One region of the Pseudomonas sp. JC1203 genome, then DNA from elsewhere that is predicted to be linked to it. Evidence: predicted binding sites of a transcription regulator. Region 1 holds the regulator's gene; the other holds the start of a gene.

Region 1 (4,396 bases):
ACGCGTGGCCCGTACCGACCAGAAAAACCGTCCTACCCTGATTACCACCACACGCATGACGGTATTCCCACAACAACAATATGCGCAGACAGACCGAGACGTTAGAATCGACGGCGCCGGTGGCGTCTCTACGGGCACGGGCATGAAGGCATATTTGAAAGACAGCAAGATCAACTTGCTGTCCAACGTAAGAGGACTGTATGAGGCTCGCTAAAACCCTCCCTTTATTGCTCTCCCTGGGCTCTGCACTGGGGAGCGCTGGCGCCTGGGCACTGCCTACGGATCGCGACCAGCCGATCCACATCCAGTCCGACGACGCACAACTGGACGACAAGCAGGGCGTGGCCGTCTACAAGGGTAATGTGATCATTACCCAGGGCACCATGAAGATCACCGGCAACACCGTGACCATCACCCGCAACGCGCAGGGCGACGTCGACACCTTCACCTCGGTGGGCAACCTGGCCTACTACGAGCAGAAGCCGGCCATCGACAAGCCGATCGTGCAGGGCTACGGCAAGACCATCCAGTACTTCTCGGCGCAGAACCGCATCATCCTGATCGACCAGGCCAAGGTGGTGAACGACGGCAACACGTCCGAAGGCGAAAAAATCGTCTATGACACCGTCAAGCAGGTCGTGAACGCCGGCCGCGCCACAGGCGCCAAGGTCACGCCTCGCCCACGGATCGACATGGTCATCCAGCCGAAAAGCAAAACCGACCAGCAGCAGGGCAAGTAATGGCTATCCTCAAAGCCCAGCACCTGGCCAAGGCCTACAAAGGCCGGCAAGTGGTGCGTGACGTCAGCATGTCCATCGAAAGTGGGCAGATCGTCGGCCTCCTGGGGCCTAACGGCGCCGGCAAGACCACCTGCTTCTACATGATTGTCGGCCTGGTGCAGGCTGACCAGGGCCGCGTGCTGATCGACGACCTGGACGTGAGCCACCAGCCCATGCACGGGCGCGCTCGCTCGGGCATCGGCTACCTGCCGCAGGAAGCTTCGATCTTCCGCAAGCTGTCGGTCTCCGACAACATCATGGCCATCCTGGAAACCCGCCCAGAGCTGGATAAAGCCGCGCGCGTGAAGGAACTGGAAAGCCTGCTGCAGGAATTCCACATCACGCACATCCGCGACAACCTGGGCATGAGCCTGTCGGGTGGTGAGCGTCGCCGGGTGGAAATCGCCCGCGCCCTGGCCACCGCGCCCAAGTTCATCCTGCTGGACGAACCGTTTGCCGGTGTCGACCCGATCTCGGTCGGTGACATCAAGCAGATCATCCACCACCTCAAGAACAAGGGCATCGGCGTGTTGATCACCGACCACAACGTTCGCGAGACGCTGGATATCTGTGAAACCGCTTACATCGTCAACGATGGCCAGCTGATCGCCGAAGGCGACGCCGAGACCATCCTGGCAAACCAACTGGTGAAAGAGGTCTACCTCGGTCACGAGTTCCGCCTGTAATCGGCGAGGTGTTTGGCTTGTTGCCCGGGGCGTGTCGTGAATTAATTGCGGCGTCGCTCTAGGCAAACACTTCGGTTTCAGGCATATAATTTGCTTACGACAAAAGCCGAGAGCCTCGGCGCCCGTAGTGGATGGCGCTTTGCGCCGGCGAATAAGGTGTTAAGCCCCTGCCATGAAACCATCGCTCGTCCTAAGAATGGGCCAGCAACTGACGATGACACCGCAGTTGCAACAGGCCATCCGCCTCCTCCAGCTCTCCACCCTGGACCTCCAGCAGGAAATCCAGGAGGCCCTGGAATCCAACCCGATGCTCGAGCGCCAGGAAGAAGGCGACGACTTCGACAACAGTGACCCCATGGCCGACAAGGCCGAACAACAGGTCACGCCGGAAATCCAGGAACCGAGCTACCAGGAAACCTCGGCCCCCACCGTCGACAACCTCGAGGACGGTGAATGGAGCGAACGCATTCCCAATGAGCTTCCGGTGGACACCGCCTGGGAAGACATCTACCAGACCAGCGCCAGCAGCCTGCCCAGCAACGATGATGACGAATGGGACTTCACCACCCGCACGTCGGCCGGCGAGAGCCTGCAAAGCCACCTGCTGTGGCAATTGAACCTGGCGCCCATGTCCGACACCGATCGCCTGATCGCGGTCACCCTGATCGACTGCATCAACAACCAGGGTTACCTGGACGAGACGCTGCAGGAAGTCTGCGATTCCTTCGACCCGGAACTGGACATCGAGCTGGACGAAGTGGAAGCCGTGCTGCACCGCATCCAGCAGTTCGAGCCCGCCGGCATCGGCGCCCGCGACCTGAGCGAGTGCCTGCTGCTGCAACTGCGCCAACTGCCCGCCCGCACGCCGTGGCTCAGCGAAGCCCAGCGCCTGGTGGCCGACTACATCGACCTGTTGGGCAGCCGCGACTACAGCCAGCTGATGCGCCGCATGAAGCTCAAGGAAGACGAGCTGCGCCAGGTCATCGAGCTGGTGCAAAGCCTCAACCCGCGCCCCGGCTCGCAGATCGAATCCAGCGAAGCCGAGTACGTGGTGCCCGACGTGATCGTGCGCAAGGACAACGAGCGCTGGCTGGTGGAGCTGAACCAGGAAGCCGTGCCGCGCCTGCGCGTCAACCCGCAGTACGCAGGCTTCGTGCGCCGCGCCGACACCAGTGCCGACAACACCTTCATGCGCAACCAGCTGCAGGAAGCGCGCTGGTTCATCAAGAGCCTGCAAAGCCGCAACGAGACGCTGATGAAGGTCGCCAGCCAGATCGTCGAGCACCAGCGCGGTTTCCTCGATTACGGCGACGAGGCCATGAAGCCGCTGGTGCTGCACGATATTGCCGAGGCGGTGGGTATGCACGAGTCGACCATCTCGCGGGTGACCACGCAGAAATACATGCACACCCCGCGTGGCATATACGAGCTGAAATACTTTTTCTCCAGCCACGTCAGCACCTCCGAGGGCGGTGAATGCTCGTCCACGGCGATCCGCGCGATCATCAAGAAACTGGTTGCCGCCGAAAATCAGAAAAAGCCATTGAGTGACAGCAAGATCGCTGGTTTACTGGAGGCACAAGGCATCCAGGTAGCCCGCCGCACTGTCGCAAAATACCGCGAATCCCTAGGAATCGCGCCGTCCAGCGAACGCAAGCGGCTGATGTGAATCCTGGCAGCGCCAACGCGCTGCCAGTGGGCTTGCCGGATGTGCCACAGCGTTCCAGTGGCAGGTTAACCAACCTGTCTCTTTATGCACTGGCAATAAGGAGAAAGCGGTATGCAAGTCAACATCAGTGGACATCAACTGGTTGTGACCGACGCCATGCGCACTTACATCGGCGAGAAACTCGACCGATTGGAGCGCCATTTCGACAAGATCACCAACGTGCAGGTCATCATGGAGGTCGAGAAGCTGAAACAGAAAATCGAGGCCACCCTGCGCGTACCCGGTGGCGAGGTTGTGGCAAACGCGGAACATGACGACATGTACGCGGCCATCGACCTGCTGACCGACAAGCTCGACCGCCAACTCAAAAAGCATAAGGAAAAACAGCAAAGTCTGCTGCAAGGCCAGACCGCCCGCTGACACTCCCCCCTCATGATCCGACTTGAAAATATCCTGCCCCCCGGCCGTTCCCTCGTGAACGTGCCGGGCGGCAGTAAAAAGAAAGTAATCGAGACAATCGCCGCACTGATCGCCCGGGACGTCCCCGGCCTTGGTGAGGAAGTTGTGCGCGACAGCCTGTTTGCCCGTGAAAAACTCGGTTCGACCGGTTTCGGCAACGGCATTGCCATCCCCCATTGCCGCCTGGCCGGCTGCACCACGCCGATCAGTGCCCTGCTGCACCTGGAGAACAAGATCGACTACGACGCCATCGACGGCGCGCCGGTCGACCTGGTCTTCGTGCTTCTGGTCCCTCAGGAAGCCACCAACGAACACCTGGCGTTGCTGAGCCAGATCGCCGGCATGCTCGACCGCGCCGATGTGCGCGAACGCCTGCGCTCGGCTAAAAACAGCGAAAGCCTCTACCAAGTCGTGCTGGACGAACAGAAAGGTCATTGACCATGCGCCTGATCATCGTCAGCGGCCGTTCCGGCTCGGGTAAAAGCACCGCGCTGGACGTGCTGGAAGACAACGGTTTCTATTGCATCGACAACCTGCCCGCCGGCCTGCTGCCGGAACTGGCCGAGCGTGCGTTGATCCGCACCGAGCTGGCCCAGCCGCTGGTGGCCGTGTCGATCGACGCCCGCAACCTGCCCAGCGACCTGTCGCGCTTCCCGCAGCTGTTGCAGGAAGCCCGTGACAAGCACATCCAGTGCGACGTGCTGTACCTGGACGCCGACGAAGAAACCCTGCTCAAGCGCTTCTCCGAAACCCGCCGCCGCCACCCGCTGAGCAACGCCAGCCGCTCGCTGGCCGAAGCTATC
Region 2 (4,396 bases), on a different contig from region 1:
AAGGCCGTGGATGCTCCCGGTGACACGTTGCCCGACTGGCAGATCATTGCCTTGGTGGCTTGCGAGATGGGTTATGCCGAGGCCTTCAGCTACGACTCGGCCGAGGCTGTGTTCGAGGAAATAAAAGGCGCCTTCAACCCCGCCACCGGCTACGACCTGCGCGGCGTCGACTACCCGCTGCTGCGCCAGGGCCCGCGCCAATGGCCGTGCGAACCCGGCCGCGACGATGACCGCAACCCGGTGCGCTACCTGACTCCCGACGGCCCGCGCTTCCCCAGCGACGACGGCCGCGCGCGTTTCTTCGCCCGGCCGCACATGGCCCCCGCCGAGCTGCCCGACGACGACTTCCCGCTGGTGCTCAACACCGGCCGTGTGCAGCACCAGTGGCACACCCTGACCAAGACTGGCAAGGTCGCCAGCCTCAACAAGCTCAACCCCGGGCCTTTTGTGGAAGTGCACCCCGAGGACGCCGCGCGCCTGGGCATCGCCGAGCGCGACCAGGTGCGCCTGCAAACCCGCCGCGGCCATGCGGTGCTGCCGGCGCGGCTCAGCGACCGGGTGCTGCCCGGCAACCTGTTCGCGCCGTTCCACTGGAACGACCTGTACGGCGATGACCTGGCCATCAACGCGGTGACCAGCGACGCCATCGACCCGGTGTCGTGGCAGCCGGAATTCAAGTTCAGCGCCGTGGCCTTGAGCCGGGTGAGCGGCGCCCTGATTCCTTTGGTGGAAGCTGCCGCCACCGAGCTCGCCGCGCAGGTGCCCGACCAGTGGGTGCTGTGGGCATCCCAGACCGGGAATGCCGAGGCCTTGGCCGCGCTTTGCGGTGAGCAACTGCGTGGTGCGGGCCTGAAGGTGAAGGTCACCTGCATGGACGAGGTTGGCGTGGCCCAATTGCGCCAGGCGCAGAGCGTGCTGTTGATTGCCAGCACGTTTGGCGACGGTGATGCGCCGGACAACGGTAGCGGCTTGTGGGCGGCCCTGCAGGGCGAAGTCGCCGAACAGCTCGCCGGGCTGCGCTATGCGGTGCTGGCCCTGGGCGACAGCAGCTACGACCAGTTCTGCGGGTTCGGTCGCAAGCTTGATGCGCGCCTGCAACACCTGGGCGCCACGCCGCTGGTGCCACGCATGGACTGCGAGCCCGATTACCAGCCAGTGGCTGACCATTGGCTGGCGGCCGTCAGCCACGCCCTGACGGGTGCGGGGCCGGTCCAGCCTGCGGTGGCCAGGGACTACAGCGGCTACACCCGCCAGCGCCCCTGCCAGGTGCGCATCAAGCACAACCGCCTGCTCAACGCCCCGGGTGCGGAAAAGGAAACCCGCCAGATCGTGTTTGACCTCAGCGACACCGGCCTGCAGTACCAGGCCGGCGACGCCCTGGGTGTGTGGCCAACCAACTGCCTGACGCTGGTGGAAGAGCTGCTCGCCGCCCTGGGCCTGGACAGCAGCCAGCACGTACAGGTGCCGGCCCAGGGCGAGATGGCCCTGGCCCAGGCGCTGCACAAGCATTACGAGATCACCCGCATTACCCCGGCCTGGCTCACGCTGGTCGCCGAGCGCAGCGGTAGCGCGCGGCTGGCCGGCCTGCTGGCGGCGGACCACAAGCAGGCGTTGAATCAGTGGCTATGGGGCCGGCAGTTGCTCGACCTGCTGGACGAATTCCCTACCGAAGTCAGTGTCGATGAATTGCTGGGCCTGCTCAAACCGCTGCAACCACGGCTGTACTCCATCAGTTCCAGCTACAAGGCCACGCCCAACGAGGTGCACCTCACCGTGTCCACCGTGCGCTACCGCCACAACGACCGCGCGCGCAGCGGCGTGTGCTCGGCGTTCCTCGCCGACCGTGCCAGCAGCGGCCTGGTGTCGATTTTCGTGCAGCCTTCCAAGCACTTCAAAGTGCCGGCCGACCCCGCCGCGCCGATGATCATGGTCGGCCCCGGCACCGGCGTTGCGCCGTTCCGCGCCTTTCTGCAGGAGCGCCAGGCCAGCGGTGCCAGTGGCCCCAATTGGCTGCTGTTCGGCGAGCAGCGCCAGGCCACGGATTTCTACTACCGCGACGAACTGGAGAGCTGGTTGCAACAAGGTCACCTGCAGCGCCTGGACACCGCTTTCTCCCGCGACCAGGCGCAGAAGATCTACGTGCAGCAGCGCATGCTGGAGCAGGGCGCGCAGCTGTGGGCGTGGCTGCAGCAGGGCGCGCACTTCTATGTGTGCGGCGACGCCAGCCGCATGGCCAAGGACGTCGACGCGGCGTTGAAGGCGGTGGTTGCCGAGCACGGTGGCGTGGACGCCGAGGCGTACGTGGCACAGATGAGCAAGGACAAGCGCTACCTGCGCGATGTGTACTGAAACGATGCGCGTCGCAGGGTATTGCACTGGTGCGGTGCGATGGAATGAATGCCCTGTGGGAGCGGGCTCTGCCCGCGAAGGGGCCGCTGCGGTAAGGCGGCCCAAGCGCGGTGTGGCCTTCGCGGGCAGAGCCCGCTCCCACGAAGCAGGGCAATTACACCTTGGCATGCAATCTGCTTTTACCTTCACAGCCCACCCGCGTTCAACGGCGATCGCACCCAGGGGCACCCCACACAGATACCAGGCAAAGGCGCCTGGAGCTTAACGGCTCCAGGCGTCTTTTTTTTGTTCGAGGAAAACCTGCATGAACGCATTCATGACGCTCAAGCCGCGCCCGCAACTGATCATCGTCGGCAACGGCATGGTCGGCCACCACTGTGTCGAGCAACTGATTGAGCGCGGGGCCCTGGCACAGTTCCAGGTGCGGGTGTTCGGCGAAGAGCGCCAGCGCGCCTACGACCGCGTGCATTTGTCCGAGTACTTCGGCGGCAAGGACGCCGAGGCGCTGGCCTTGGGCGACGCCACCCTGTACGCCGACCACGGCGTGCACCTGCACCTGGACGAAGCGGTGCTGGAAATCGACCGTGAAAACCGCCAGGTGGTCACTGCCCAAGGCCGTTATGCCTACGACCAACTGGTGTTGGCCACCGGTTCCTACCCGTTCGTGCCGCCCATTTCCGGCTCCGAAGGCGACGCACGCCTGGTGTACCGCACCCTCGATGACCTCGACGCCATCCGCCAGGCCGCCAGCCAGGCGCGGCGCGGCGTGGTGGTGGGCGGCGGGCTGCTGGGCCTGGAAGCGGCGAACGCGCTGAAATCGCTGGGCCTGGAAGCCCACGTGGTGGAGTTCGCCCCGCGGCTGATGCCGGTGCAACTGGACAGCGACGGCGGCGCGGCCCTGCGCGCGCAGATCGAGGCGCTGGGCGTGGGCGTGCACGTGTCGCGCGCCACCCAGGGTATCGTCGCCGGCGAGGCCTATCGCTACCGCATGAACTTCGACGGCGGCGAGTTCCTGGAAACCGACCTGGTGGTGTTCTCTGCCGGCATCCGCCCGCAGGACGCCCTGGGCCGCAGCGCCGGCCTTGAAATTGCCGCACGTGGCGGCGTGGTCGTGGATGAGCATTGCCGCACCAGCGACCCGGCCATCTTCGCCATTGGCGAATGCGCGTCCTGGAACGGCAGTGTGTTCGGCCTGGTGGCGCCCGGCTACAGCATGGCGCGCAACGTCGCGGCGCTGCTGGCGGGGCAGGGCGAGGCCACCTTCAGCGGTGCCGACATGTCCACCAAGCTCAAGCTGCTGGGCGTGGACGTGGGCTCCATCGGCGACGCCCACGCCGCCACGCCGGGTGCGAAAAGCTACCGCTTCATCGACGAGGCCAACGCCAGCTACCGGCGCCTGGTGGTGTCGCCGTGCGGCAGCAAGGTCATCGGTGCCGTGCTGGTGGGTGACAACAGCTATTACGACACGCTGCTGCAGTACGTGCAGAACGGCATCGCGCTGCCCAAGGATCCTTCCAGCCTGATTTTACCCCTGAGCGACGGCGCGCCTGCCCTGGGCGCCGATGCCTTGCCCGACAGCGCCACCCTGTGTTCCTGCCACAACGTGACCAAGGGCGCGGTGTGCGCGGCCATCGACAGCGGCTGCGGCGACCTGCCCAGCCTGAAGGCGCAGACCAAGGCCTGCACCGGCTGCGGCGGCTGTGCGGCGTTGCTCAAGCAGGTGTTCGAGCACGAGCTGATCGCCCGCGGCGTGGCCGTGGACAAGAGCCTGTGCGAGCACTTCGCCTACACCCGCCAGGAGCTTTACGCGCTGGCGCGGGTGGGTGACATCCACACCTTCGAGGACCTGCTGGCGCGCCATGGCCGCGGCCACGTGGGCTGCGATATCTGCAAGCCCACCGTGGGCAACATCCTCGCTTCGTGCTGGAACCAGCCCATCATGGACCCGTCACTGGCGCCGCTGCAGGACACCAACGACACCTTCATGGCCAACATGCAGAAGAACGGCACCTACTCGGTGGTGCCACGCATTCCCGGTGGCGAGATC

The links. Region 1 encodes sigma-54, which starts transcription at its own class of promoters, with help from an activator protein. Its sites were predicted from a motif close to ANTGGCATNNANNTTGCTNT; they were not measured.
Region 2: nirB (nitrite reductase large subunit NirB) is a predicted target of sigma-54. The motif match lies at 2,510-2,529, and genes of this name have one in related genera.

Annotation. Positions count from the first base shown of each region.
Region 1 covers NZ_JBWCAM010000008.1:69,124-73,519, forward strand. The annotation lists gene lptC (LPS export ABC transporter periplasmic protein LptC) at 1-214, shown strand, start outside; gene lptA (lipopolysaccharide transport periplasmic protein LptA) at 201-740, shown strand; gene lptB (LPS export ABC transporter ATP-binding protein) at 740-1,465, shown strand; gene AC0SZ7_RS13745 (RNA polymerase factor sigma-54) at 1,638-3,134, shown strand; gene hpf (ribosome hibernation-promoting factor, HPF/YfiA family) at 3,246-3,554, shown strand; gene ptsN (PTS IIA-like nitrogen regulatory protein PtsN) at 3,567-4,031, shown strand; gene rapZ (RNase adapter RapZ) at 4,034-4,396, shown strand, end outside.
Region 2 covers NZ_JBWCAM010000004.1:21,484-25,879, reverse strand. The annotation lists gene AC0SZ7_RS07530 (sulfite reductase subunit alpha) at 1-2,349, shown strand, start outside; gene nirB (nitrite reductase large subunit NirB) at 2,654-4,396, shown strand, end outside.